Regions from separate parts of the Jeotgalibacillus sp. 10bf12 genome, predicted to be linked through region 2. Evidence: a T-box and tRNA genes for the amino acid it is inferred to sense, from the RefSeq annotation. Region 2 holds a T-box; the other holds one or more tRNA genes.

Region 1 (15,191 bases), 1.1 Mb from region 2:
CAGGTCCAAGCGGAGCGATCTGTTCCATGATATCCACACGGCCGCCATAAGCACCGATTGGCAGTCCGCCGCCAATGATTTTACCCATCGCTGTCAGGTCAGGCTTAATATCAAGCAGATCCTGTGCACCGCCATACATGAAACGGAATGCAGTAATCACTTCATCATAAATCACAAGCGCTCCTGCTTTATGTGTCAATTCATTAACCTGTTGTAAGAAACCTTCTTCAGGTTCAACAATACCGAAATTCCCTACAATCGGTTCGACGAGGACGCCTGCGATCTCATCTCCCCAGCGCTCAAGCGCTTCTTTAAACGGTCCGATTTCATTAAATGGAACGGTTATTACTTCACTAGCTATGTTTTTTGTTACACCAGCTGAGTCAGGTGTGCCGAGTGTAGCAGGGCCTGAACCGGCTGCAACCAGTACAAGGTCAGAATGCCCATGGTAGCATCCTGCAAATTTAATGATTTTATCTCTGCCTGTATAAGCTCGTGCCACACGAATTGTTGTCATGACTGCTTCTGTTCCTGAGTTAACAAATCGGACTTTTTCCATTGCCGGCATGGCTTCTTTCAACATTTTTGCAAAAGTGACTTCATATTTCGTCGGTGTTCCATATAGTACACCAGTTTCAGCAGCATGTGTGATGGCTTTTGTAATGTGCGGGTGTGCATGACCTGTGATGATCGGTCCATATGCTGCAAGGTAGTCGATGTACTTGTTGCCATCGATATCCCAAAAATATGCGCCTTTTCCTCTTTCCATTGCAACAGGCGACCCGCCACCCACTGCTTTATAAGATCTAGACGGGCTATTCACTCCGCCGACAATATGTTCAAGTGCTTCACTATGTAACGCTTCAGAATTCGTATGTTTCATTTTAGTTCCTCCTGTCATTGACTCTTCCGTATTGTAATATGATCAAATTAGATCTGCAAACGAAAGGAGTGGCTGGATCATGGGGTGGCTGCTGGTTATTGCAACGACTTGTATCATGATATTCTCAGTAAAATCTTTATTGAAGCTACCGTGGGAAGGCTATATCTTTTCGCTGAGAAACTTCATTTACTTAAGCTTAACATATACTGTTTTATTAATAGGCTTTGCGATCATTTATACCGTCATGCTGATCGAAGGTATCAAAGCCGTTGAACCGGTTGAATCTTATTCTTTTGTAGAGCTATTCTTATCTATGGTTTACTTCAGTGCAATGATGCTCTTCTCAGTTGGAAATGGAGAGATGATTCCTGAAGGCATAGGACGTGCTGTTGCCGTCTCAGCAGCATTTATCGGACAGGTCCTGCCTGTAACGGTTATCTGGACACTGATCGCAAAGGCTGACAGCCAAATTTTTGATAAATAAAGGTCAGTTGGTTATGCTGTAGTTATGAAACTCAAGGAGGGAATATGATGACTGCAGAAAAAGGTCAGAAAGCACCTGATTTTAATTTGAAAACACAGGATGGATCTGAAGTGTCATTATCTGATTTTAAAGGGAAGAAACAGGTTGTCCTTTATTTTTACCCGAAAGATATGACGCCGGGTTGTACAACGCAGGCCTGTGATTTCAGAGATCACCATGAATCATTCGAAGAGCTGGATGCTGTCATTTTAGGCATCAGCCCGGACCCTGAGGAAAAGCACAAAAAGTTTGCTGACAAACATGACCTGCCATTTACACTGCTTGTAGATGAAGACCATAAAGTCGCTGAAGACTATGGTGTGTGGCAGCTGAAAAAAACATTCGGTAAAGAATACATGGGCATCGTGCGCTCTACATTTGCAATAGATAAGGACGGTACCATTTTAAATGAGTGGCGCGGTGTGAGAGTGAAAGGGCATGTGGAAGAGACGCTTCAATATTTGAGAGACCAAAGTGAATAAGAATGAAAGTGCGATAAAAAGTTCTATGATTATTTTAGTGAAGCAAAGCGATTCCCGGGCTGAGACATGATGATGTCTCAGTCTCATTTTTTTAATCATGTGAATATTGTTTTTATTTTGGATATTCCTGTAAGGGTTTAAAATTTTGAAAGCAATCTTTATAATAGCTTTACCTGTCGTCAGGTAAGTTTTTAGAAAATTGATTCTTGTGAAAAAGTGGGGGATTTGATGGACGCTACAAAAAAGCGAGGTTTTTTTACCAAAGGGCTTGATGGAATCGAGCGCGTTGGTAACAAGCTTCCTCATCCAGTAACGCTGTTCTTTCTTTTTGCAGCGATGGTCGTATTAGCTTCAGCACTCGGTTCAGCACTTGGCTGGTCGGTAAATAATGCTGAAGGTGAAGAGATTACAGTTTTTAATCTCTTAAGCTCTGAAGGTATTCTGTATATGTTTGAGTCAGCTGTCACAAACTTTACAGGATTCGCGCCACTCGGAACTGTACTTGTGACAATGCTTGGTATTGGGATTGCTGAACGTTCAGGACTGATCTCAGCAGCACTGAAAGCACTTGTTACATCAGTACCGAAACAGCTTTTAACAGCTGCACTTGTATTCGGTGGTATTATGTCATCGATGGCTGCTGATGCAGGTTACGTCGTACTTACACCGCTTGGAGCGGTATTATTCGCCGGTCTTGGCCGTCATCCTCTTGCTGGTCTTGCAGCGGCATTCGCCGGTGTATCAGCAGGTTTCTCAGCAAACCTTCTTGTTACATCACTTGATCCGCTTTTAGGTGATCTGACAATTGCAGCAGCAGCTACAGTTGATGCAGGTTACGCTGAAGGCATGAACATACTGATGAACTACTACTTTATGATCGCTTCAGTTGTTCTGCTGACAATTGCAGGTACATTTGTAACTGAAAAAATCGTAGAGCCGCGTCTCGGAACGTACAAAGGTTCATATACAGGTGAAGAAGGCGAAGATATGACAACGGTTCGCCCTGAAGAGAAAAAAGGTCTTTGGGGAGCGCTTATCTCAATCATCGTTACTTCAGCACTGATTGCATTACTTGTCGTTCCGTCATGGGGGCCGCTGCGCGCAGGACTTCCAAATGATGATATCCTGAATGCGCCTTTCTTCCAGACGCTTGTACCAATTCTATTTATCTTCTTCCTGATCCCGGGTCTTGTATTTGGTCTGGTAACGAAGAAGATTAAGAGCGACACGGATGTTGCTGAGCAGATGGGTGACACAATGGCGACAATGGGCATGTACATTGTACTTGCCTTTGCAGCAGGTCAGTTCGTTGCTTACTTTAACACGAGTAATCTCGGTCAAATCTTTGCCTACAATGCAGCGGGCTGGTTAAGTGATGCAGGCCTTGATGGCATGTTACTTGTACTTGCCTTTATGTTCGTTGTGGGTGTAATTAATATCTTTATCGGATCATCATCTGCTAAATGGGCATTTATGGCACCGGTATTTGTTCCAATTATGATGCAGCTTGGATATGCGCCTGAATTCACTCAGGTACTTTACCGTATTGCTGATTCAACAACAAACATCATTTCTCCACTGATGCCATACTTTGCAATTGTCATCGCATTTGCACAGAAGTATGACAAGAAGGTTGGGATTGGTACACTGATTGCAACAATGATCCCTTACACGATTGTATTCTCGATCGTATGGATGATTATGCTGCTTGTGTTTATGTATACACCTATCGATCTCGGACCAGGTGCCAACATTTTTTATAATAACTAAACGATTTAAAAGGACTCCTTTTCCAGGAGTCCTTTCTTTATATTTAAATTCATCGCTTTTTAAAAGACTATCAGTGTTTTAGCACAGCTGGTGATTGAAGGTTAAGGGGGCGACTCTTGTGGCAGGAAGTGACAGGTGAGACCGGGCGTGGCAAAACCTGCGGGCTCAACGCCCGGTCACGGAAAGCGTCCCCCGGGAGCGGAAAACAGAAGTCAAATAACTGATAGATATTTGACAAATATAATAAATGACAGTTACACTATTTATAAAGATTATAAAGAAAGACTTTATATAGAAAGAAGGTGCATGGCGGTGTCAGAAGTGCAATTAAGAGACGCATTAGATTCACTGAAAGGGACTGGAGTACGTATTACTCCTCAGCGTCATGCGATTTTGGAGTATCTGGTAGGCGCTATGTCACACCCGACCGCTGATGAGATTTATAAAGCACTAGAAGGTAAGTTTCCAAACATGAGTGTGGCTACTGTTTATAACAATCTGCGCGTATTTCGTGAAGTAGGACTTGTTAAAGAGCTTACTTACGGAGATTCTTCAAGTCGTTTCGATTTTGTTACAACCGATCATTATCATGCAATTTGTGAAGAATGCGGAAAGATTGTGGATTTTCATTATCCGGGTCTCGATGAGGTTGAACACTTAGCTTCTCACGTAACAGGTTTTAAAGTAAGTAACCACCGTATGGAAGTATACGGTACATGTAAAGATTGCGAAGCCAAATCTGCTGCGCATTAAAAAAAGCAGTTCCTTTTAAAAAGGAACTGCTTTTTTAATTAGCTTTGAGTCGATTGTTTCTTCTTTTTATTATAACCCTCATTGAACTCTTTGCCCTCAAGGTCCGGATCAAGTGTAAGAGGTTCACGGCAGTACATACACATGTCCACCCGGCCAAGTACCTTTGTCTGTTTTTCGCAGTTTGGACAGGTAACGACCACTGCTTTAGTAGAAAGCATGCCGATCCAGAAATATACGACCATACTGAATAAAATGGATAACATTCCGAGTACAATAAAAATCAGCATGATAATCGGATTGTCTCTAAAGAAAATTCCTCCATACATGATGATTACGCCGATAAAAACAAGCGCAAGCGCAAATGAACGGATTTTGTTAATTTTATTTGAATAAGCTTTTGCCATAATTGTCCCTCCTGAACTTTTACTATATCATAGAAACCTGATAACAAAATAATGAAATCGTGACGGATTATTTAAGAAATCAAATGAAGGAAATCAAAAGCTTTTGTCGAATAGATGTAGGGGAGCAACTTAAAAGCGAAGGAGCCATTACATATGGAAGATATTCTACGTCCAATCTATCAGGAGCGGGCCAGCCAGACCAACACTTTAGGTATTGTCATTATGGAAAAACGAGATAAAAAAAGTCCAATCACTGATACATTCGATACCATTCTGCTGATCATTGTAAAAGAAGCAGATCGTCCAATCTTTATTAAGCATTACACCTATGAAGATAAAAAAGCGGCGATGCATATCGTAACAGAATCCCGTCTGAGAGAATGGTTGCTGCTCGGATCAAACCGGAAAGTAGTGGACTGGCTTTTAAATGGCAGAGCTGTATTTGACCGCAATGAATTTATTGATCAGCTGCGCCAGGAATTAAAAGACTTTCCTTTCTATGGACGCAAAATCAAAATGGGCATTGAATATGCGAAGTTAATCAGAAGATATATGGATGGAAAAGCTTTTTTTGAATCCAGACACTTTCTCGATGCCTACAATCATGTAGTTCACTCACTGCATCATTTAGCAAGACTTGCTGTAATCGAAAATGGATTTCATCCTGAAGTAACTGTATGGAATCAGGTCAGACAAATCGAACCTGAAATCTATAAGCTTTATGAAGAGCTGGTCAACAGTGAGGAAAGTCTCGAAAAAAGACTTGAGCTATTATTCCTCGCAAGTGAATTTCTGATTCATTCAAGAATGGAAGTCGGATCAAGTCACTTAGTCAGTATAATGGAAGAAGAGGATAGCTGGAGTTTTCAGGACTTACATCTCCACGAAGAACTAAGCTATTATTCTGTAGATCTTGCAGTTATGATTGAATTCCTTCTTGAAAAAGGAGTCATATATACGCAGCCGGTTGAAACCAAAGGTAAAGGGATTTATCACAGACATTATTATGTGTGACTGTAAAAGAGCGGGTCAGATCCTGCTCTTTTCTCTTTGATCACAAGCTTTCAATTTTCCGGGAATAATCTGAAAACATGTTTTTTGAAAAACTTTTTAAAAATCTATTGATCTTTGATGAAACCCTTGTTAAGATAGTAAATGTCGCTGATGAGGCGGCATTAACGCGACAAAATAAAATTTAAAAAACTTATTGACGCAGTGAAATAAATTATGCTAATATAAGAAAGTCGCTTGAGAGAGCAACGCCGCATTCCTTCCTTATAAAGAAGGATGCTGAGAAGAAACATTTGAACCTTGAAAACTAAACAACCAAACGTCAACGTTTTAAGATTTTAAGTCTTTTTCGAACAAAAAAGACAATGAGCTTTTCAAACACTTTACGGAGAGTTTGATCCTGGCTCAGGACGAACGCTGGCGGCGTGCCTAATACATGCAAGTCGAGCGGACAGATGAGGAGCTTGCTCCTCAGATGTTAGCGGCGGACGGGTGAGTAACACGTGGGCAACCTGCCCTTAAGACTGGGATAACTCCGGGAAACCGGGGCTAATACCGGATAATTGAAAGAACCTCCTGGTTCTTTTATGAAAGGCGGCTTCGGCTGTCACTTAAGGATGGGCCCGCGGCGCATTAGCTAGTTGGTGAGGTAACGGCTCACCAAGGCAACGATGCGTAGCCGACCTGAGAGGGTGATCGGCCACACTGGGACTGAGACACGGCCCAGACTCCTACGGAGGCAGCAGTAGGGAATCTTCCGCAATGGACGAAAGTCTGACGGAGCAACGCCGCGTGAGTGAAGAAGGTTTTCGGATCGTAAAGCTCTGTTGTCAGGGAAGAACAAGTACCATAGTAACTGATGGTACCTTGACGGTACCTGACCAGAAAGCCACGGCTAACTACGTGCCAGCAGCCGCGGTAATACGTAGGTGGCAAGCGTTGTCCGGAATTATTGGGCGTAAAGCGCGCGCAGGTGGTTCCAAAAGTCTGATGTGAAAGCCCCCGGCTCAACCGGGGAGGGTCATTGGAAACTGGGGAACTTGAGTGCAGGAGAGGAAAGTGGAATTCCACGTGTAGCGGTGAAATGCGTAGATATGTGGAGGAACACCAGTGGCGAAGGCGACTTTCTGGCCTGTAACTGACACTGAGGCGCGAAAGCGTGGGGAGCAAACAGGATTAGATACCCTGGTAGTCCACGCCGTAAACGATGAGTGCTAAGTGTTGGGGGGTTTCCGCCCCTCAGTGCTGCAGCTAACGCATTAAGCACTCCGCCTGGGGAGTACGGCCGCAAGGCTGAAACTCAAAGGAATTGACGGGGCCCCACAAGCGGTGGAGCATGTGGTTTAATTCGAAGCAACGCGAAGAACCTTACCAGGTCTTGACATCCCGGTGACCGCACTGGAGACAGTGTTTTCCCTTCGGGGACAACGGTGACAGGTGGTGCATGGTTGTCGTCAGCTCGTGTCGTGAGATGTTGGGTTAAGTCCCGCAACGAGCGCAACCCTTGATCTTAGTTGCCAGCATTCAGTTGGGCACTCTAAGGTGACTGCCGGTGACAAACCGGAGGAAGGTGGGGATGACGTCAAATCATCATGCCCCTTATGACCTGGGCTACACACGTGCTACAATGGACGATACAAAGGGCTGCGAGACCGCGAGGTTTAGCCAATCCCATAAAATCGTTCTCAGTTCGGATTGTAGGCTGCAACTCGCCTACATGAAGCTGGAATCGCTAGTAATCGCGGATCAGCATGCCGCGGTGAATACGTTCCCGGGCCTTGTACACACCGCCCGTCACACCACGAGAGTTTGTAACACCCGAAGTCGGTGAGGTAACCTTTTGGAGCCAGCCGCCTAAGGTGGGACAGATGATTGGGGTGAAGTCGTAACAAGGTAGCCGTATCGGAAGGTGCGGCTGGATCACCTCCTTTCTAAGGAAATATGACTGGCTCTTTGGGTCAGATCATAAACGATTGTTGACTGTTTGGTTGTTTAGTTTTGAAGGGTCAAACCTTCAAAACACTGACTTTTTTCTCGTCTCTTCTATTGTAAGAGCGTTATGAGAAAAAAGCAGCTCGTTCCTTGAAAACTGGATAACGACATCAAAGTAAGAAAGATAACCGAGAATCGCCATCTTAGGGTTTTCTATAAGAAAACTAATTAAGAAGTACCTTTTTAACTAGGTTAAGTTAATAAGGGCGCACGGTGGATGCCTTGGCACTAGGAGCCGATGAAGGACGGTACGAACACCGATATGCTTCGGGGAGCTGTAAGTAAGCTGTGATCCGGAGATTTCCGAATGGGGGAACCCCTTATCCGTAATGGGATATGATCTTCCGCTGAATACATAGGCGGTTGAAGGCAGACCCAGGGAACTGAAACATCTAAGTACCTGGAGGAAGAGAAAGCAAATGCGATTCCCTGAGTAGCGGCGAGCGAAACGGATCAGCCCAAACCGAAAGGCTTGCCTTTCGGGGTTGTAGGACACTCTATACGGAGTTACAAAGGAAGCAGTTAGACGAAGCGGTCTGGAAAGGCCCATCACAGAAGGTAACAATCCTGTAGTCGAAAGCTGTTTCTCTCAGAGTGGATCCTGGTACGGCGGAACACGTGAAATTCCGTCGGAATCCGGGAGGACCATCTCCCAAGGCTAAATACTCCCTAGTGACCGATAGTGAACCAGTACCGTGAGGGAAAGGTGAAAAGCACCCCGGAAGGGGAGTGAAATAGATCCTGAAACCGTGTGCCTACAAGTAGTCAGAGCCCGTTAACGGGTGATGGCGTGCCTTTTGTAGAATGAACCGGCGAGTTACGATTTGATGCAAGGTTAAGCGAAAGCGGAGCCGCAGCGAAAGCGAGTCTGAATAGGGCGACATAGTATCAGGTTGTAGACCCGAAACCAGGTGATCTACCCATGTCCAGGGTGAAGATGAGGTAACACTCATTGGAGGCCCGAACCCACGCACGTTGAAAAGTGCGGGGATGAGGTGTGGGTAGCGGAGAAATTCCAATCGAACCTGGAGATAGCTGGTTCTCTCCGAAATAGCTTTAGGGCTAGCCTCATGTAGTAAGAGTCTTGGAGGTAGAGCACTGTTTGGACTAGGGGCCCCCAACGGGTTACCGAATTCAGACAAACTCCGAATGCCAAAGACTTATCCATGGGAGTCAGACTGCGAGTGATAAGATCCGTAGTCGAAAGGGAAACAGCCCAGACCACCAGCTAAGGTCCCCAAGTAATCGTTAAGTGGAAAAGGATGTGGGGTTGCTTAGACAACCAGGATGTTGGCTTAGAAGCAGCCATCATTTAAAGAGTGCGTAATAGCTCACTGGTCGAGTGACCCTGCGCCGAAAATGTACCGGGGCTAAACGATTCACCGAAGCTGTGGATGAATCTCTATGAGATTCGTGGTAGGAGAGCGTTCTAAGCGCTGTGAAGTCAGACCGGAAGGACTGGTGGAGTACTTAGAAGTGAGAATGCCGGTATGAGTAGCGAAAGAAGAGTGAGAATCTCTTCCACCGAATGCCTAAGGTTTCCTGAGGAAGGCTCGTCCGCTCAGGGTTAGTCGGGACCTAAGCCGAGGCCGATAGGCGTGGGCGAGGGACAGCTGGGGGGTATTCCTGTACCACCAACACATCGTTTGAGTAATGGGGGGACGCAGGAGGATAGGAGAGCACGCCGTTGGTTGCGCGTGTTTAAGCAGTTAGGCAGGAAATGAGGTAAATCCCGTTTCCGCGTAAGCTGAGCTGTGATGACGAGGGAAATTAGTACCGAAGTCTTTGATTCCACACTGCCAAGAAAAGCCTCTAGCGAGATGCAAGGTGCCCGTACCGCAAACCGACACAGGTAGGCGAGGAGAGAATCCTAAGGTGAGCGAGTGAACTCTCGTTAAGGAACTCGGCAAAATGACCCCGTAACTTCGGGAGAAGGGGTGCTCTATTAGGGTGCAAGCCCGAGAGAGCCGCAGTGAATAGGCCCAGGCGACTGTTTAGCAAAAACACAGGTCTCTGCGAAACCGTAAGGTGAAGTATAGGGGCTGACACCTGCCCGGTGCTGGAAGGTTAAGAGGAGTGCTTAGCGCAAGCGAAGGTGTGCGATTGAAGCCCCAGTAAACGGCGGCCGTAACTATAACGGTCCTAAGGTAGCGAAATTCCTTGTCGGGTAAGTTCCGACCCGCACGAAAGGTGCAACGATCTGGGCACTGTCTCAACGAGAGACTCGGTGAAATTATAGTACCTGTGAAGATGCAGGTTACCCGCGACAGGACGGAAAGACCCCGTGGAGCTTTACTGCAGCCTGATATTGAATTTTGGCACAGCTTGTACAGGATAGGTAGGAGCCTTAGAAACCGGAGCGCCAGCTTCGGTGGAGGCATTGGTGGGATACTACCCCGCTGTGTTGAACTTCTAACCCGGGCCCTTATCGGGCCGGGAGACAGTGTCAGGCAGGCAGTTTGACTGGGGCGGTCGCCTCCTAAAGAGTAACGGAGGCGCCCAAAGGTTCCCTCAGAATGGTTGGAAATCATTCGAAGAGTGTAAAGGCATAAGGGAGCTTGACTGCGAGACCTACAAGTCGAGCAGGGTCGAAAGACGGGCTTAGTGATCCGGTGGTTCCGCATGGAAGGGCCATCGCTCAACGGATAAAAGCTACCCCGGGGATAACAGGCTTATCTCCCCCAAGAGTCCACATCGACGGGGAGGTTTGGCACCTCGATGTCGGCTCATCGCATCCTGGGGCTGTAGTCGGTCCCAAGGGTTGGGCTGTTCGCCCATTAAAGCGGTACGCGAGCTGGGTTCAGAACGTCGTGAGACAGTTCGGTCCCTATCCGTCGTGGGCGCAGGAAATTTGAGAGGAGCTGTCCTTAGTACGAGAGGACCGGGATGGACGCACCGCTGGTGTACCAGTTGTCATGCCAATGGCATCGCTGGGTAGCTATGTGCGGACGGGATAAGTGCTGAAAGCATCTAAGCATGAAGCCCCCCTCAAGATGAGATTTCCCACACGCAAGTGGTAAGATCCCTGAAAGATGATCAGGTAGATAGGTTCGAGGTGGAAGCATGGTGACATGTGCAGCTGACGAATACTAATCGATCGAGGACTTAACCAAATATAAGAAAGTGGAAGCGACTGGTCAGCTTTGAGAGCTGGTGGAAGCCTGAATGGGTGAGACGTTAGTCTCAAACAGGCAGGGTGAAGCAGCCGAAAAGCTAGGAGCTGAAACTGGACTAAGGTTGATTCTCGGAAAATCTCTTACTTTGATGAACGTATCCAGTTTTGAAGGCGCGAAAAAAAGTGTTGCATTTGCCTTCGAAAAGTGTTATGATAGTACTTGTCGCCGAGTTGCGATATAGTCTAGTGATGATAGCGAAGAGGTCACACCCGTTCCCATGCCGAACACGGAAGTTAAGCTCTTCAGCGCCGATGGTAGTTGGGGGTTTCCCCCTGTGAGAGTAGGACGTCGCTAGGCAATATTCCACAGTAGCTCAGTGGTAGAGCAATCGGCTGTTAACCGATCGGTCGTAGGTTCGAGTCCTACCTGTGGAGCCATGGAGAGCTGTCCGAGAGGTCGAAGGAGCACGATTGGAAATCGTGTAGGCGGCTACCGCTGTCTCAAGGGTTCGAATCCCTTGCTCTCCGCCATTGCATACTGGCCCGTTGGTCAAGCGGTTAAGACACCGCCCTTTCACGGCGGTAACACGGGTTCGAATCCCGTACGGGTCACCATTTAAAATTTATTCCCATGGAGAATTAGCTCAGCTGGGAGAGCATCTGCCTTACAAGCAGAGGGTCGGCGGTTCGAGCCCGTCATTCTCCACCATTCTTTCTAACTTTATATCGTCGCGGGGTGGAGCAGTTCGGTAGCTCGTCGGGCTCATAACCCGAAGGTCGCAGGTTCAAATCCTGCCCCCGCAATTACCTTTGGTCCCGTGGTGTAGCGGTTAACATGCCTGCCTGTCACGCAGGAGATCGCCGGTTCGATCCCGGTCGGGACCGCCATTTTCAACTGATGGTTGAAAAATAATTATTTACATAGTAAGATAGAAAATGCTTAAATATTTGGCTTTGTAGCTCAGTTGGTAGAGCAATGGACTGAAAATCCATGTGTCGGCGGTTCGATTCCGTCCAAAGCCACCATGTATTGCCGGTGTAGCTCAACTGGTAGAGCAACTGACTTGTAATCAGTAGGTTGGGGGTTCAAGTCCTCTTGCCGGCACCAGTTTTAATTTTATATGGAGGGGTAGCGAAGTGGCTAAACGCGGCGGACTGTAAATCCGCTCCTTCGGGTTCGGCAGTTCGAATCTGCCCCCCTCCACCATTCATAGGGGCATAGTTTAAAGGTAGAACAGAGGTCTCCAAAACCTCCGGTGTGGGTTCGATTCCTACTGCCCCTGCCAATTTTAAAAATTTCATTACGGCGATTGTGGCGAAGTGGTTAACGCACCGGATTGTGGTTCCGGCATTCGTGGGTTCGATTCCCATCAGTCGCCCCATATATTGGGCTATAGCCAAGCGGTAAGGCAACGGACTTTGACTCCGTCATGCGTTGGTTCGAATCCAGCTAGCCCAGCCATTTTTTGCGGGAGTAGTTCAGTGGTAGAACACCACCTTGCCAAGGTGGGGGTCGCGAGTTCGAATCTCGTCTTCCGCTCCATTTTTATTTTCGGCGGTATAGCCAAGTGGTAAGGCACGGGTCTGCAAAACCCTTATCACCGGTTCGAGTCCGGTTACCGCCTCCAAATATTTTAAATAATTGTGATTTGTAATACGTACATGCGTATGATAAGATTCATACTATCATGCCGATGTGGCGGAATTGGCAGACGCGCACGACTCAAAATCGTGTTCCTTCGGGAGTGCCGGTTCGATCCCGGCCATCGGTACCAGCATACGCGGGTGTAGTTTAGTGGTAAAACCTCAGCCTTCCAAGCTGATGTCGTGAGTTCGATTCTCATCACCCGCTCCAACATACATAACCAACGCAGTGTTTCGTTTAACTAAAACGAAGCGGTGCGTTTTTTTGTGTCTTTAACTATGTTAAAGAGACTGTTTAGGAAGGCAGTGTCTCCAGTGGCTGGGAGGGATGAAGCCTCTTGGCTCACCGCCGGGCCACTTGGAGTATACTTCGGACCGTAAATCAGCGGTCTGCTTTAACAGGTCTATGTATTTAAATAAATATAAAAGCCTCATATATGATGAGGCTTTTTGATCGATCGTGTCCGGATGATATAATATATTTAAATAATTTGTGATGTTGCAGTACCTCCATTTACCTGGATAAACATATGCTTTAACGAATCAAGCAGCTTTTCCTGATCCTCAGTTGGCAGTGAGGGTCTGAAGTAGACAATGTGTAATGCTTCAGTTGTATCCCTGCTTACTGCAGTTCTGATTGAATCAACGCTTGGACTGCCGAATGGCCCATGATCATCAGCAGCGATAACCAGGTTTTCAGCAGAGTTTTCTCTGCCGTTTAAGCCTTCAAATTGCTGATGTTTGCTGCCGACCCTGATCTCAACTGGTCCGCTGATCTTTTCAGCATCGTATATGCCTAGCGGCGTTTCGTACTGCAGGGAAAAGAAGTTATTCAGATCAACTGCTGAATTAGCACTCGGCAGATAATTTTGTTTTGAAATTCTTCTGAGAAGAGCTTCGGTACTTGGTCTGTATCGGTTAGGATCTTTACCGAAATGCTTAAACAATTGTCTCCATTCAGCTATGCCTTCAAAGTCTGCCGGCTTCTTATCCTTCAGGTCAAAAAATAGTGATTCCTGAAACAGTTGGAGCCGCCCTTTTAGCATCTGAGGTGATTCACTGACGGTGACGTTTCGATAATGAATAATGCCAAATGAATAAGATGATAGTGATGAATGAACTGAAACTTCCATACGGTGGTCAACTCCTTTTGTATGCATTCAGTTTAACATTTCCATATAGAAAGGGGGATTAGAATGAATTATGATACGCTGAAACAGGAAATTATTGATCACATTGATGAACTGGGCATTGATAAAATCGGCTTTACAAGCGCAGGTTTCTTTTCTGATCTGAAAGGACGGCTGATGAGACAGGAAGCACTCAATTATCAGTCAGGTTTTGAGGAAAAGGATATCGAAAAGCGTGTAACCCCTTCATTATTAATGCATGAACCTAAATCAATTATATCGATTGCACTTGCTTATCCTTCTAAAATGAAGGATGCTCCGAGAAGTAAAAAAGGAGAGCGCAGAGGGGTTTTCGCAAGAGCATCGTGGGGAGAGGATTATCACACGGTTTTAAGAAAAGCGCTTGAGCGCCTTGAGCAGTTTATACAGGAGAGAGTGCCTGATGCGAGAATGAAGTCGATGGTTGATACGGGAGAGCTTGTGGACCGTGCCGTTGCTGAGAGGGCAGGCATCGGCTGGAGCGCTAAAAACTGTTCCATTATCACGCCGGAGTTTGGTTCTTATGTTTATTTAGGTGAAATGATTACAAATATCCCTTTCAGCCCGGATGAACCGATGGAGGATCAGTGCGGCGATTGTAATTTATGCGTGGATGTGTGTCCGACCGGTGCACTGGTGCAGGGAGGACAGCTTGATGCAAAAAAGTGTATCGCATTCTTGACGCAGACGAAGGACTTTCTCCCTGACGAATATCGCTCTAAAATTGGGAATAGACTTTATGGATGTGATACGTGTCAGACAGTATGTCCTAAAAATAAAGGGATTGATATGCATATTCATCCAGAGTTTGAGCCTGATCCGGAGATTGCTAAGCCACTTCTTGAGCCGCTATTGTCAATCAGCAACAGGGAATTTAAAGAGCAGTATGGTCATGTGTCGGGTTCATGGAGAGGTAAAAAGCCGATACAGCGTAATGCGCTGATTGGACTTGCTCATTTTAAGGAAGCTTCAGCACTCCCTTCTATTTTTGAAGTGATGCAGCATGATGTGCGCCCGGTTATGAGAGGGACAGCAGCATGGGCAGCAGGTAAGATCGGCGGGGAAGAAGCTGAACAGATGCTGTTGAAGCAAAAAGAAGTTGAACAGGATGAAGAGGTGTTAAAAGAGATCGAAAAAGGCTTATCACTTTGTAAATGAAAGGTGTGAAGGGATGTATAATGGCGCACTTGCCGCTGCCTACGCTGAAGAATGGTGGGATAGGAGAAATCCTGCATTTCCTGCTTTCCCGGTAGACTGTACGAACTTTGTATCTCAATGTCTGCTTGCCGGGGGTCTTGTGATGAGAGGGTACCCTGACCGATATAATGGGTGGTGGCTTCAGGGAGGACAATGGAGTCTCAGTTGGGCCGTTGCACATTCAATGCGCTGGTTTTTGGAAGAAGCAGCTGAGAGAGTGCCAGATGCTTCGATGCTTCAGATTGGTG
Region 2 (15,191 bases):
ACTAAAGTTCAAGCGTGATGCTGAAAACAGCAGTCAGCTGATTTTACATAAAGGGTTACTGGGTGAAGGAGAAGACTGGCAGGAACAGATGCTTCAGATGACAGAAAAAATGATTCAGAACCCTTTCGAAAAGGATATCGTCATTACCTTTATCCGCGGTGAATATATGAAGCCGACAAAAAAGCGGAGTGAAGAATCTGAAGAAAGCAGCCGCGATACCGTATACTCCCATCCGTTTACTCTATGTACTATTAATAAAACAGAAGAGCCGAAAAAAGAAATTCAGTTTGATTATATCGAAAAAGAATTTAAATATAAGGTCGAAGTCGATCCTGTTATAGATTTGAAAAATCCAATGACCGGCTTTTTATTCCCGTGTATTACAAACCACGCTTCTGACGTGAATCATGTATTATACGCAGCGCCAAAAGCAAATGAACCGGATTTTCATTTTATAGAAGAGGTATTGAACGGAGAAGAAATCATGACTGCGCAGGAAGATAAAGCAGTATTTGAAGAAGTAATTAAAAGCGTCGTCGGTGACCGTCTTTCCCCTTCTACGCTTGCAAAAGTATATAGTGAAATCAACACAACAATTGAAGAGAACGAAGAAGACGAGCCGCCAAAGCTTGATTATAAGGATGTTGAACGCGTACTGACAAACAGCGGTGAAAAGGTTGAAGGAGATAAGGTAAAAGAAGCCTTCCAGCTGATCACTGATAATGAAGGATATGAATTAAAAGCCGGCAGTATTGTGCCGAAATACAAAACAAAGTCGATTAAAATCCAGACCATGATCGCAAATATTTCCATCAGCCCGCAGGATCTTCAATATGTCAGACAGGTCAATTATAAAGGAAAGCGATGTATTATGATTGAGATTGAGGAAGATGCAGAGATTGACGGGTTTAAGATGCTGCCTGAAGCGTTTGGAGAAGAATAATAGAGAATTGAAAAATCCCGCAAAAATGCGGGATTTCTTTATTTTTTCTTTAAAGGTGTGACAGCAGGACCTTCCAGTACAGCACCGTCAAATGAGAATCTCGACCCGTGGCACGGGCAGTCCCATGAACGTTCATCCTGATTCCACGCACATTCACAGCCCATATGCGTACATGTAATATCCACTTTATGAAGCTTACCTTCTTCATCCCGATAGGCTCCGGTTTTGCCGCTGTTGTCTTTAATAATTCCGCCTTCCCCGCTTAGGATATCTTCCTCTGTTTTGCCAGGGCTTTTCAGCTTTCCTTTAACAAGCTCTGCTCCTACATTGGCATTCTCACTGACAAAGGTACCGATAGATGAGGATACATCGTGATCAGCAGGGTTGAACAGTTCCTGAAAACGATTATGTTTATGGGTAATTAAATCTTTAATCACATGTGCAGCCGCTGTTCCACCTGTCATGCCCCATTTCCTAAAACCTGTTGCAATGTATATGTGGTCATGATGACCTGTCACAAGCCCCGCGTATGGAATCCCGCTCACTGTATATAAATCCTGTGAAGACCATCTGTATTTAAAGTCCGTTACACCGAATTTTGCTTTGGCAAATGACTCCAATCGCTGATATCTGCTGCCTTCAATATCATTTTGACCGGTCTTATGACCTTCCCCTCCTATGATTAATAGCTTCTGTCCATCCTTATAAGGAGTCGTTCTGATCGATTTCGTCGGATGTTCAGCGCTGATATACATGCCTTCTGCAAAGGAATCATCCACGATCGCGGCTGAGGTATAAGAGCGTTCAGGTTTGAGCCTGGAAAAATAGAGACCTTTAAAATCAACAAAAGGAAAGTGAGTCGCTGCAATCAATTTTTTTGCTTTAATTACGTACCCATCTTCAGTTGTAGCTTCTACCCCATTACTGTGTTCATCAGCATCGAGTAATCTGGTTTTTTCATAAATTTTTCCTCCGAGCTTGATATATTCACCCAACAGCGCTTTTAAATATTTGACCGGGTGAAATTGAAACTGATTCGGCATTTTTAAAACTGCTGCTGCACCGATATCATAAGGCATTTCATCTGTGAATTCCCCATCGATGCCAAGTGTCTGATAAGCTTTCCATTCCTTTTCAAGCTGTTCCGGCTGATCAATCGTGTAGATACCTGCTTCCTGGATACTGAAATCACAGTCAATCCCGTGCTCACTGATCTGCTGCTTCATCCAGTTCATTGCTTCTGTATTTGCATCGTAATACAGCTTTGCTTTTTCCTTTCCATGTTGAGAAAGAAATTGATCATATACCATTCCATGCTGAGCTGTTACTTTTGCCGTTGTATAGCCTGTTGTGCCCTGCAATACCCGGTTTGCATCTGCAATTGTTACTTTAAATCCTTCTTTCACCAGCAGCAGCCCTGCTGTGATACCGGCCATTCCGGCTCCTGCAATCAGAATATCTGTCTCATGGTTGTCAGTAAGCTTTTCTGCATCAGGTACGCCGTCTTCGAGCCAGTATGACTGATTGATAATATATTGATCGATAAATGATTCTCCCATTTAAAACCCTCCTTTATTCAATAGTACTAACATTTCCTTCCACTTGGTTTTTTAAACAATGGTCCTATCAAATACTGGCTGCTGATTTCCGCTTCAGGGGTACGCTTTCTGTCGCCGGGCGGTGAGCCCGCAGGCTTCGCCATGCCTGGTCTCACACGTCCCTTCCTGCCAATGGAGCCGCCCCCTGCAGCGAGAATCAGCAGCTGTGCGAATATTAAATTTTCAATTCATATTTATATTAATCAAAAATAAAAAGCACCCGATTTTTAATCGGATGCTTTTAAGGGTTATGCGTATTGAATCATAAAGTATTTTTTCTTACCACGGCGGATGATGGTGAATGCGTTGTCGAGTCTGACTGAGGCGTCAAGATCAAAACCTAGGTCCTGTACTCTTTCACCATTAATGTATACTGCACCATTTGTGACGTCTTCACGTGCCTGACGTTTTGAAGATGAGATTTTGGCATCTACCAGTACGTCAACCAGGTTAATGGATTTTCCTTCTTCTATCTGATGAGTCGGTACATCTTTGAATCCTTCTCGGATCTCAGCACTGCTCAGTGATTTCAGATCTCCGCTGAATAGCGCTGCTGTAATTCTTTTTGCCTGATCGAGTGCATCTTCACCGTGGATCATTTTTGTCATTTCTTCAGCAAGTGCTTTTTGAGCGGCACGCAGATGCGGTTCTTCCTGTACTGCTTTTTCAAGTCCTTCAATCGTTTCTTTATCAAGGAACGTGAAGAACTTCAGGTATTTTACGACATCAGCATCAGTTGTGTTGATCCAGAACTGGTAAAACTCATAAGGTGACGTCTTCTCAGCATCAAGCCATACCGCTCCACCTTCTGTTTTACCGAACTTGGTACCGTCAGCTTTAGTTACGAGCGGAATTGTCATACCAAAAGCTTTTGCATCTTCATCATTCATTTTACGGATCATCTCTAGACCCGTTGTAATATTCCCCCACTGATCACTGCCGCCGATCTGCAGCTTACAGTTAAACTCTTTGTATAAATGGTTAAAATCCATTGCCTGAAGGATTGTGTAAGTGAATTCCGTGTATGAAATACCTGTTTCAAGACGTGATGAAATCGTATCTTTTGCAAGCATGTAGTTCACACCAATATGTTTTCCGTAATCACGCAGGAATGTAATCATGTCAATTTGACCGATCCAGTCCATGTTGTTTACCATAATTGCTTTATTGTCACCTTCAGCAGTATAGAGTTTTTCAAGCTGCTTCTTAATGGCTTCAACATTATACTCAACCTGCTCACGTGTCTGAAGCTGACGTTCTTCTTTCTTTCCGCTTGGATCTCCGATTTGGCCGGTCGCTCCGCCTACCAGTACGACCGGACGGTGACCGTACTCCTGAAATCTTTTCATCGTTAAGAATGGCAGCAGGTGACCGATATGCAGACTGTCTGCTGTCGGGTCGGCTCCACAGTATAGTGATACTGATTCCTTTTCAAGCAGTTCCTTCATACCTGCTTCATCCGTCTGCTGATAAATAATACCGCGCCACTGTAAATCCTGTAATAAGTCCATGTTGTTTCCTCCTTCAGTCAATTCGATCAAACAAAAAACGCATAAAAAATCCCTTGCAATTTATGCAGGGACGCTTCTATGCGTGGTACCACCCAGCTTAAGAAGAGATGTTCTCTTCCTCACTTCATTGATATAACGGATCACTCCGGTTTCCCAGCTAAGGGAGAACTGCTCCAAGAATGTAATTCGATCACCTGTCGTAGCGGTTTGCAGCAACCACCGCTTCTCTGAATGTACGGATCAGGATCTCTACTTCGTTCTTTTCGAGGCATTTACATATGTGCTTTAATAAAGATAGTTTTAGCACAAATAAATTTCATCTGTCAAGTAGTTGTTTGACTCTCTCAATCTCTTTAAATTTACATTTCAGCTTTATAAAATATGTTATAATCGTAAGGATGCTGCAAGGAGGATGATCTATATTGTCAGACCAAAATAAATCATTTCGTGAGCGGATTGCCGGACTGAGCGAAGCCTCGAACCGGATCGGATTGCCACGGAAGCTGCATACGTCGTACCAGGTTTTCTGGAACTTATTATTATTACTTTTAATTTTCATTGTAATAGGTGCCGCATTTGCCGGTGGCGTGGGTGCAGGATACTTTGCTTCTCTTGTAAAAGATGAAGAGGTCCAGTCACAAGAGTCACTAGAACAAAATATTTATAATTATACCGAAACATCAGATCTGTATTTTGCAAATGATGTCTATCTCGGAAAGATCAGAACCGACCTTGAGAGAGATGAAGTTGCACTTGAAGATGTTTCCCCAATGCTGATTGATGCAGTGATCGCAACTGAGGATGAGTACTTTATGGAGCATGATGGCGTTGTGCCAAAAGCAATCATGCGTGCGATTTTTCAGGAAGTGACAAATGCTGCCAACCAGACTGGTGGTAGTACATTAACACAGCAGCTGATTAAAAATCAGGTGCTGACAAATGAAGTTTCTTTTGATCGTAAAGCAAAAGAAATTCTGCTCGCACTCAGAGTTGAAAGATTCTTTGAAAAAGACGAGATTCTGGAAGCTTACCTGAATGTTGCTGATATGGGTAGAAATGCTTCCGGTCGTAATATTGCCGGCGTTCAGACGGCTGCACAGGGACTGTTTGGTGTTAACGCAAGCGAATTAACATTACCGCAGGCTGCATTTATTGCTGGACTCCCGCAGGCACCCTTTGGTTATACACCATTTACAAATGGTGGTGAATTAAAGGAAGATGCCGGCTTGCAGCCTGGACGCGAACGTAAGAATGAAGTACTTTCACGTATGCTCAGAGACGGAGCGATTACACAGGAAGAGCACGATGAGGCCGTAGCATATGATTTAACACAGGATTTTGTGGAACCAAGGTCAGGTGCACTTGAACGTTATCCATATGTGACAGAAGAACTTGAGCGCCGTGCACAGGATATCCTGATGTATATGCTCGCTGAAAAAGACGGTTATTCTGAAGCGCAGGTTGACGCAAGTCAGACGCTTTTCGAGAAGTATTCTGTATTAGCCGCAAGAGACATGCGTCAGAACGGTTACCAGATACACTCAACGATTGATAAAGAAGTCTATGACAAGATGGAAGAAGTCAAAAATAATTACACACGTTTCGATGTTGAAAGAGAAGGCGAAGAATGGGACGCTGAAGAAGGACGCTTTGTACCTGTCATGGAACAGGAACAGGTCGGAACGGTTCTGATGGAGAATGCGACTGGAAAGATCATCAGCTTTACAGGTGGCCGTGATCATGAGAGAAACAGCCTTAATCATGCCACACAGTCATTCAGATCAAGTGGATCAACGATTAAGCCTTTAGCTGTATATGCTCCAGCGATTGAATATGGATTGATTGGTGCCGGGTCTCCATTAGCGGACGTTGCATTTACAGGTCCTGGCGGATGGTCACCGAATAACTTCGTTGTTGGGAGAGAATACGGATTAATTCCTGCAAGAACAGCTCTTGCTGCATCGCATAACTTATCTGCTGCAAGATTATACGGAAGAATGCTGCAGACTGGTTATAATCCGGGAGAATTTCTTGAAGTTGTAGATCCACAGGGAATCGATGACGTAGAATACAGCTATCCCGCATTTTCACTTGGTGGTATGGAAAGAGGAATCACAGTTGAAGAAAACGTTTCTGCCTATGCTGCAATCGCAAACTATGGTCAGTACAATGAACCATATATGATCGAAAGAATCGTTGACAGAGATGGAAATGTTGTATTCGAACATGAATCTGAATCTAAAGAAATGTTCTCAGCTGCAACTTCGTATGTGACCCTCGATATGATGAGAGACACTTTAACGTCGATCGGATCCGGACGAACTGCACCGGGATATCTGAATTTTTCTACTGACTGGGCCGGTAAATCCGGAACGTCTCAGGACACGAAAGACAACTGGTTTATCGCTGCTAATCCTGAAGTAACATTTGGATTATGGCTTGGGTATGATACTCCAAAAACGTTAAGAGATCAAAGCTCAGTCCGCGCAATAAACCTTTGGGCATTCATGATGAATAGCGTAAACGAAGTCAGAACAGAAATGATTGATCCGGAATACAGCTTCCAGCAGCCTGAAGGCGTTGTAAGCCGGTCATTCTGTACGTTTACAGGATTACCAGCAGGCCAGGCATGTTCTGCTGCTGGATTAGTCACATCCGACTTGTTTACAACGGCATGGAGTCCTTCCGGGGAAGAAGCCGGACTTGAGACTTCTAAATATGTTACAAGAAATGGTCAGCGTTATATTGCGCTTGATTCAACACCGGATGAGTTTTCATCTACCGGTGCGATCTTAAGCCCTGACTTTGCTGATGAAATGTTATTCCCTTATGGTGGAGATGCTTCTAAATTATTCCCTGAGAATAACAGTTTCTTCGATAACATGCTTGTCGCTGATAACACATTAAATGATGATGGGTCAAATCCATCACCAGTTACTGCAAGCACATCAGGCACTACACTCAGCTGGACAAATTCCGGCAGTGGAGATGTAATTGGGTATCGGATTTATTCAGGATCAAGAGTCGTCACCATCAGTCAGTATGATGATAACAATTCTAAGACACTTCCTGCCGGAACTTATGAAGTTGTGGCAGTTGATGTAGCAGGCAAAGAATCTGCAAGATCAAATGAAGTGAGAATTGGTGCTGAACCGGATCCAGAACCTGCCGAACCTGCTGAACCGGAAGATAACAGTAATGAAAACAGTGGCAATACAAACAGCAATGGTAACGGAAACGGTAATAGTAATGGTAACAGCGGTGGCAATGGGGGTGGAAGTACTCCTCCGGCTGAGGAAGAAGAACCTCCTGCTGAAGAGGAACCTCCTGCTGAAGAAGAGCCTCCGGCTGAGGAAGAACCTCCGGCTGAGGAAGAAGAACCTCCTGCCGATGAAGAACCTCCGGCTGAAGAGGATCCTGAAGAAGAGGATCCTGAAGAAGGAAACTAAGGTAAACAATACGTGAACCAGGATTGCACCAGCAATCCTGGTTTTTTCATATAAAAGATCCGTCCTGTTAACAGAACGGATCTTTTACTCTATTAATCTTCCATTGTTGATAAATCGCCAGTTGGCAGATCAAGTTCCCATGCTTTTAATACGCGACGCATAATCTTACCGCTCCGTGTCTTAGGCAACTTATCTTTAAACTCAATTTCTCTCGGCGCTGCATGCGCAGAAAGACCTTTTTTAACGTGTTGTCTGATTTCTTCCTTCAATTCATCACTAGCTTCATAGCCTTCACGAAGCGCAATGAACGCTTTAATAATTTCACCACGTACCGGGTCAGGTTTTCCGATCACGCCTGCTTCAGCGATCGCTGGGTGTTCTACAAGCTTACTTTCTACTTCGAACGGCCCCACACGTTCACCTGAAGTCATAATCACATCGTCAATTCTGCCCTGGAACCAGAAGTATCCATCTTCGTCCTGATAAGCAGAATCCCCTGATACATACCAGTCACCCGGCATGAAATAAGATTCATACTTTTCTTTATTGTTCCAGATGGTATTCATCATGGATGGCCAGCCTTTTTTAAGCGCCAGGTTCCCCATGCGATTAGGTGGCAGCTTGTTACCCTGGTCATCTACAATTGCTGCTTCTACGCCTGGTACAGGTCTACCCATCGATCCCGGGCGGATTTCCATTGCCGGATAATTACAGATCATCTGTCCACCGGTTTCAGTCATCCACCATGTGTCATGAATACGATGATTAAATACCTTCATACCCCATCTGATTACTTCCGGATTAAGCGGCTCTCCAACGCTCAGTACGTGACGGAGGTTAGAAAAGTCATATTTTTTAACCAGCTCATCCCCTGCTCCCATCAACATACGGAATGCTGTCGGAGCACTGTACCACACTGTAACTTCATAGTCTTCAAGTGTCTGATACCACGCCTCAGGGCTGAAGCGGCCCCCCACGATCACAGAGGTTGTTCCAGTGAGCCACGGTCCAAAGATACCGTAAGATGTTCCTGTTACCCAGCCCGGGTCAGCAGTACACCAGTAAATGTCATTGTCTTTTAAATCAAGCACCCATCTTGCAGTCTGATAATGCTGCAGCATCGCACGCTGTACGTGCAGCACCCCTTTTGGTTTACCTGTTGAACCTGATGTATAATGCAGAATCAATCCATCATCATGTTCAAGCCACTCAATATCAAATGAACGGGGAGCCTCACTGAAATGTTGATTGAAATCGATGTATTTACCTTCTTCATTCACGTCATCGCCAACAACGACCACATGCTTCAGGTCAGGCAGTTCGTCCACCGGAATTCTATCAAGCAGTTCAGGTGTTGTAATAATTGCTTTTGCCCCGCTATCTTCAAGACGGTCTCTGACTGCTCCTTCCATAAACGCTTCAAAGAGCGGGCCGACAATGGCACCGATTTTAAGTGCGCCGAGCAGTGCAAAATACAGTTCAGGAGATCTTGGCATAAAGATAAATACTCTGTCTCCTTTTTCGATATCCGCCTGGCTTTTCAGTACATTTGCTGCCTTATTCGTCATTTCTTTCATTTCTCTGAACGTATATTTTTCATTTCGATTAGCATCGCGATAATACAATGCGATTTTGTTCTTTTTATCCCCTTCAGCATGACGGTCGATTGCTTCATACGCCATATTGATCTTGCCTGTATGATGCCATGAAAATTCCTTTTCTACCTCACTCCAGTCGAATGTCTCAACTGCAGATTCATAGTTTTGAAGATTGTAATCTCCTTTAACTGCTGGTAGCGCTTCCAATTTCATATTATCTTCCCCCTATGTACAAGTTCTTTTACAGTATAGTACACTTCCAATATTATCTCAATTTTTTTAATATTCACTTTTACAAATTCTTCTTTCACAATACTACGGTAAAGCTGGCTGATGCTTCCCGCTCCAGAGAGACGCTTTCCGCGGACGAATAGTCAAGCCTCCTTGAGCATAAAACTATTGCTCTGCGTGGTATTTCGCGATCGTTTTTTCACACGATTCGCCCTTCTCCGCTCTAATTATCAGCTGAGAAAAAACAAAAGCAGGCACGCTCGAAAAAGCAATAACCAATTCTCTTCTCCTTTTTGTTGAAAGCGCTTTTATAATTAGGGTATGCTGTATAGTAGGACTACTATGAAATGTAGGTGACAGCAAATGGACCATCCGAAAATTTACAATGCAAAAGAACTGAAAACAGCAAAAGGTGCGATTATGATTGAAGGACCAGTTTCAAAGGATCAACTCGCATCAATGGAATTTCACGAAGACCTCGTTGCGTTCAGGGTACCTGAGCAGCAGCATAAAGCACTGATTGAAATTGCAGGATTACCTGAAGGCAGAATTATCATTGCAAGGGATCATAATACAATTGTTGGTTATGTAACTTACCTCTATCCTGACCCGCTCGAAAGATGGTCTCAGGGAAAAATGGATGATCTGATTGAACTCGGTGCGATTGAAGTGATTCCAAAATACCGTGGGGCTTCTGTAGGTAAAAATCTGCTCAGGGTTTCAATGATGGATGATGCAATGGAAGATTATATCGTGATTACAACTGAATATTACTGGCACTGGGATTTAAAAGGAACCGGTCTTAATGTATGGGACTACCGAAAAATAATGGAAAAAATGATGAATGCCGGCGGGCTTGAATATTATGCCACGGATGATCCTGAAATCAGCTCTCACCCTGCAAACTGTCTGATGGCCCGGATTGGCAAACGTGTGGATCCTGAATCTATACAAAAGTTTGATCAGCTCAGATTCATGAATCGATTTATGTACTAGGAGGAATGACCAGTGATCATTGAAGATATGATGGTGCGTGATGTACATACACTTGCGCCGGACGCTACCTTAAGTGAAGCGATTGAATTGATGAGCAATGAAAAAGTCCGGCATCTTCCTGTAACGGATGTGACCGGAAAAGTTGTAGGCATCATCACCGACAGAGATATTAAAGAATTCTCACCCTCTCCTTTTCAGACAGCAGACAGTAAAGCACTTTATGAGACTAAGCTGCTTGATATTATGACAACACCAGTCATAACAGGGCATCCACTTGATTTTGTTGAAGAAGTAGCGGTTACATTTATGGAGGAAAAAATCGGCTGTCTGCCGATCGTCAGTGAAGATAAATTGGTCGGAATGATTACTGAAACAGATATCCTTCATACGCTTGTTCAATTAACCGGAGCAACACAGCCCGGCTCTCAGATTGAGGTGAAAGTCCCGAATAAACAGGGCATGCTGTATGAGGTTGCAGGTATTATCCGTAAAAATCATTCCAATATTCATTCAGTGCTGGTCTATCCGGACCGGCAAGATGAAAAGTATAAAGTGTTAGTATTCCGCGTACAAACAATGAATCCAATGTCCGTCATTGAAGATTTACGCGAAGAAGGGCATGAAGTTTTATGGCCAAACCTTCCAAGTTCTCCACTGTAGAAAAAGATGCAGTTTTTATCTATTCTGATGATCTATTAAACTATCGTTTTTCTGAAGATCATCCATTTAATCAGAAAAGACTGCAGCTGACACTTGATTTGTTAAAATTTTCAGGGGCTATTTCTGATTCGGACATTATCCCGCCCCGATTAGCAACCGATGAAGAGCTGGCACTGGTTCATGATTCATCTTATATTGAAGCGGTCAAACTGGCTGGTAAAGGTGAATTACCGAGAGAAAAAGCAGAGAATTTCGGACTTGGTACGGAAGATACACCTGTTTTTAAGGATATGCATGAGGCAAGTGCCAGACTGGTCGGTGGTACGCTAACTGCCGTTGATATGGTCATGGAAGGAAAAGCGCTGCATGCACTAAACCTTGGCGGCGGATTGCATCATGGATTCAGAGGAAAAGCTTCAGGATTTTGCATTTACAATGACAGCTCAGTGGCAATCCGTTATATGCAGGAAAAATACAATGCCAGAGTTCTCTATGTTGATACTGATGCCCACCATGGGGACGGTGTACAGTGGTCTTTCTACGATGACCCTACCTCCTGTACGTTATCTTTGCATGAGACCGGGCGATATCTGTTCCCTGGCACAGGTGCTGTAAATGAGCGTGGACACGGAAAAGGTTATGGATGTGCGTTTAATATTCCATTGGATGCTTTTACTGAAGATGATTCTTTCCTTGCAGCATATGAGCGTTCTTTCAGGGAAGTCATTGAGTTCTTTAAGCCTGATGTGATCCTGACGCAGAACGGTGCAGATGCACATTGCCTTGACCCTCTGACTCATTTGTCTTCCACGATGAGAATATACGAAGAAATACCTAAGCTTGCTCATGAATTGGCACATGAGTATTGCGATGGAAAATGGATTGCTGTAGGTGGTGGCGGGTATGACATCTGGCGTGTTGTGCCAAGGGCATGGTCACGGGTTTGGATGGAAATGAGCGGAAATTATCCTGATTCAGGAACGCTCCCCGAAGAATGGATTGAAAAGTGGCAAGGTGCTTCACCTGTTCCATTAATCAAAACATGGCGTGATCCTGAAGGCGTTTATAAAGCCATACCACGTAAAAAAGAAATTAGTGAAAAGAATGCCCAGACAGTAGAAAAGGCATTATATCCGCTTCAGAAATCGAAAAACCAGGGATAAGCTTCCCTGGTTTTTTTTATTGTGATTCATTTTCATTCAGGTATTGATTTAAAATGACAATTTCCACTCTTCTGTTCATTGCCCAGCCTTCAGGACCATCGTTCTCAGCGACAGGTCTTGTATCACCGTATCCGACCGCTGCAAAACGCTCTGAGCTGATCTCATATCTCTCCTGCAAGTATCTCACCATGCTGCTCGCTCTGGCACCTGAGAGTTCCCAGTTCGAAGGATAAACAGCTGTCTGAATCGGACGGTTATCTGTATGCCCCTCTATCCGGACAAAGTTAGGAATGTCTTCAAGAAGATTTCCTACCTTCTGAAGCACCGGCTCTGCTTCAGCAAGCAGTTCAGCACGGCCTGAGTCAAATAGAACCTGCTCCTGCAGGGTAATCACAACGCCACGATCCGTCTGGGACGCTGTAACCTGATCAGTCAGGTCATTCTCAAGCAGGAATGAATTGATATCCTGATAGAGTGTCTGCAGCTCCTGATCTTCTCTGATCTCGTCTTCAAGCCACTCCTCATCAAACGGAATGACTGAATCTGACTGATCAAATACCCCCTGGTTTTTAAAAGCCTGGGAAATGGAATCGAACTTCGCACTATCTACCTGTGAGATTGAAAATAATAAAATAAAGAATACGAGAATCAGCATCATAAAATCTGCAAAAGTAACTATCCATTTAGGCGTATTATTTTCCGGAGAATTGACTGAAACAAAACGTTTACGCCTTGCCATTTGACTGTGCCTCTTTTAAATAAGGGATGACCCTGTCAGATTCAGAAAGGTAAACAGATAGCTGCTCCTCAAGTACTCTGGGGTTCTGACCATGGTGAACACCAATGACACCGTCGATCATTGCCTGCTTCATAAAGATTTCTTTTTCTGTTTTCTGTGCAAGTTTACTTGCAATTGGATGAAACACCAGGTTAGCGAGAAGCACGCCATAAAAAGTTGTCAGTAATGCAATCGCCATATTCGGTCCGATTGCTGAAGGATCATTTAACTCCTGCAGCATCAGTACAAGACCAATCAGCGTACCAAGCATTCCCCAGGCCGGTGCATAATCTCCGGCTTTTTCAATCATTCTTCTATTGCGCTTATGCCTTTCTTCGAGTGATTGAATTTCAGCTTCAAGGATCTCAGTAATCGTGTCACTTTCCACTCCATCAATCGCAAGGTATACCCCTTTTTTCATAAATGGATCTTTAATATCCTCAAGCTCTCTTTCGAGTGAAAGCAACCCTTCTCTTCTGGCGATTTCAGCAAGTCTGATAAAGAGACTCACAACTTCTTTGACGTCAGCTGGCTGCTGTTTAAACGCCTGGAACATGACAATCAGGATTCTCTTTAATTCGCTTACAGGGAATGTGACTGTTAGTGCAGCCATTACGCCCCCAACCACAATCAAGAGAGACGGCAGGTGAAAGAAGAATGAAAATCCATCTGACCCGCTGTTCCATAAAATCGCTCCGGCAATTAATAGTATCCCCGCTATAACGCCAACAGGTGTTAAAGCATCAAAACGTTTCATTGTCTAAACTCCCCATCATTTTAATAAAAGCCAGCCGGAAAACCCCGACCGGCTCGAATGTACATATTCTCTATTAGATATATCGACTGTAGGTAATAAAATGTTAAGGAGTAATCACAATTATTTCGTAGACTGTCTCTCTTCAATTCTGTGAGGAAGGACGACAGTCTGATCGTCAATGGATTCTTTATTCATCAGCTTTGTTAAGAGACGCATTGCTACAGCTCCAATATCATAAAGCGGCTGTACAACAGATGTCAGCTGCGGGCGTACCATTAATGCGAGCTTCGTATTATCAAAGCTCATTACTTCAACGTCATCAGGAATGTTCAGTCCTTCATCCTGCGCACCGTGTACGACGCCCAGTGCCATTTCATCATTTCCGACAAAAATCGCTGTCGGCTTCTGATCAAGTTCACGAAGCTTCGCCCAAGCATCAAGCCCACTGTCGTAAGTATAGTCACCTTCAAATACGAAATCCTCATTATAAGTAAGACCATTGTTTTCGAGCGCAGCTTTGTATCCTTCAAGTTTCATTGAACGGTTAATGGTATCGTGGAACGGACCGCTGACAAAAGCAACATGCTTGTGGCCTTTTTCGATCAGTGATGACACTGCATCCACGGAAGCCTGATAATAATCAATATTAACTGAAGGTGTCTGATTTGTTTCCTCTACAGAACCTGCAATAACGATTGGCACTGGTGAGCGCTGGAATTCAGCTACGTGCTCTTCCGTAATACGGCCACCCATAAATACAATACCATCCACCTGCTTACCAAGCATTGTATTCAAAAGGTGAAGTTCTTTTTCTTCGTTCTGATCTGAGTTGCTCAGAATGATATTGTACTTATACATTGTCGCAATGTCTTCAATTCCGCGTGCAAGTTCAGCGAAAAAGATATTTGAAATATCAGGAATGATTACGCCGACGGTTGTTGTCTTTTTACTTGCAAGACCTCGCGCTACAGCGTTTGGACGGTATCCAAGTCGTTCGATTACTTCAAGTACCTTTTTTCTTGTTGCGGGTTTTACATTCGGGTTTCCATTTACTACACGGGAAACAGTTGCCATAGAGACGTTAGCTTCACGCGCTACATCATAAATTGTTATGTTCATTGACAGCACTCCTTTGATCCATTTTCACTTATTTTCATTTTACACGAAAAATCCTTTAAAACGAACTAATAACTTAGTATTGCTCAATTACCCTATCATACTCGACTGATAAGGCGCTTTCAACAAAATCAAAAAAAATCTGAAGCTTTGTGACAAAGCTTCAGATTTTGTTCAATTATTTAGCATGTACACCCAGGTATTCCTGAATCGCATTCCAGAAATGATCAAATTGCTCGAAGTTCATCTGCTGGGCAGAATCTGATAGCGCAACCGCTGGATCAGGATGCACTTCAGCCATCACGCCGTCAGCTCCTACAGCAAGTGCTGCTTTTGCAGTCGGCAGTAACAGGTCACGGCGACCGGTAGAATGCGTTACATCTACGAATAC

The links. A T-box is a leader RNA that pairs with one kind of tRNA and senses whether it is charged. The one in region 2 lies ahead of tyrS (tyrosine--tRNA ligase), so its partner is inferred to be a tRNA-Tyr.
Region 1: it encodes a tRNA-Tyr, which carries the amino acid that the T-box ahead of tyrS (tyrosine--tRNA ligase) is inferred to sense. The anticodon was not compared.

What each region holds. Positions count from the first base shown of each region.
Region 1 covers NZ_CP200276.1:1,887,353-1,902,543, forward strand. The annotation lists gene DH10bf12_RS09810 (glutamate-1-semialdehyde 2,1-aminomutase) at 1-883, opposite strand, end outside; gene DH10bf12_RS09815 (ion channel) at 963-1,367, shown strand; gene bcp (thioredoxin-dependent thiol peroxidase) at 1,415-1,888, shown strand; gene DH10bf12_RS09825 (AbgT family transporter) at 2,117-3,658, shown strand; gene perR (peroxide-responsive transcriptional repressor PerR) at 3,965-4,411, shown strand; gene DH10bf12_RS09835 (YgzB family protein) at 4,450-4,815, opposite strand; gene DH10bf12_RS09840 (nucleotidyltransferase-like protein) at 4,969-5,829, shown strand; rRNA gene DH10bf12_RS09845 (16S ribosomal RNA) at 6,209-7,757, shown strand; rRNA gene DH10bf12_RS09850 (23S ribosomal RNA) at 8,009-10,931, shown strand; rRNA gene rrf (5S ribosomal RNA) at 11,176-11,291, shown strand; tRNA gene DH10bf12_RS09860 (tRNA-Asn) at 11,297-11,371, shown strand; tRNA gene DH10bf12_RS09865 (tRNA-Ser) at 11,373-11,464, shown strand; tRNA gene DH10bf12_RS09870 (tRNA-Glu) at 11,474-11,548, shown strand; tRNA gene DH10bf12_RS09875 (tRNA-Val) at 11,567-11,642, shown strand; tRNA gene DH10bf12_RS09880 (tRNA-Met) at 11,664-11,737, shown strand; tRNA gene DH10bf12_RS09885 (tRNA-Asp) at 11,746-11,821, shown strand; tRNA gene DH10bf12_RS09890 (tRNA-Phe) at 11,884-11,959, shown strand; tRNA gene DH10bf12_RS09895 (tRNA-Thr) at 11,966-12,041, shown strand; tRNA gene DH10bf12_RS09900 (tRNA-Tyr) at 12,057-12,140, shown strand; tRNA gene DH10bf12_RS09905 (tRNA-Trp) at 12,146-12,219, shown strand; tRNA gene DH10bf12_RS09910 (tRNA-His) at 12,240-12,315, shown strand; tRNA gene DH10bf12_RS09915 (tRNA-Gln) at 12,321-12,395, shown strand; tRNA gene DH10bf12_RS09920 (tRNA-Gly) at 12,402-12,476, shown strand; tRNA gene DH10bf12_RS09925 (tRNA-Cys) at 12,488-12,561, shown strand; tRNA gene DH10bf12_RS09930 (tRNA-Leu) at 12,624-12,708, shown strand; tRNA gene DH10bf12_RS09935 (tRNA-Gly) at 12,715-12,788, shown strand; gene DH10bf12_RS09940 (B3/B4 domain-containing protein) at 13,060-13,710, opposite strand; gene queG (tRNA epoxyqueuosine(34) reductase QueG) at 13,774-14,904, shown strand; gene DH10bf12_RS09950 (amidase domain-containing protein) at 14,918-15,191, shown strand, end outside.
Region 2 covers NZ_CP200276.1:3,028,109-3,043,299, forward strand. The annotation lists gene DH10bf12_RS15790 (DUF4317 domain-containing protein) at 1-943, shown strand, start outside; gene DH10bf12_RS15795 (FAD-dependent oxidoreductase) at 982-2,502, opposite strand; gene tyrS (tyrosine--tRNA ligase) at 2,790-4,052, opposite strand; T-box leader at 4,116-4,328, opposite strand; gene DH10bf12_RS15805 (transglycosylase domain-containing protein) at 4,517-7,501, shown strand; gene acsA (acetate--CoA ligase) at 7,594-9,312, opposite strand; gene DH10bf12_RS15815 (GNAT family N-acetyltransferase) at 9,694-10,326, shown strand; gene DH10bf12_RS15820 (acetoin utilization AcuB family protein) at 10,339-10,986, shown strand; gene DH10bf12_RS15825 (acetoin utilization protein AcuC) at 10,956-12,149, shown strand; gene motS (flagellar motor protein MotS) at 12,166-12,888, opposite strand; gene DH10bf12_RS15835 (MotA/TolQ/ExbB proton channel family protein) at 12,875-13,684, opposite strand; gene ccpA (catabolite control protein A) at 13,805-14,803, opposite strand; gene DH10bf12_RS15845 (bifunctional 3-deoxy-7-phosphoheptulonate synthase/chorismate mutase) at 14,979-15,191, opposite strand, start outside.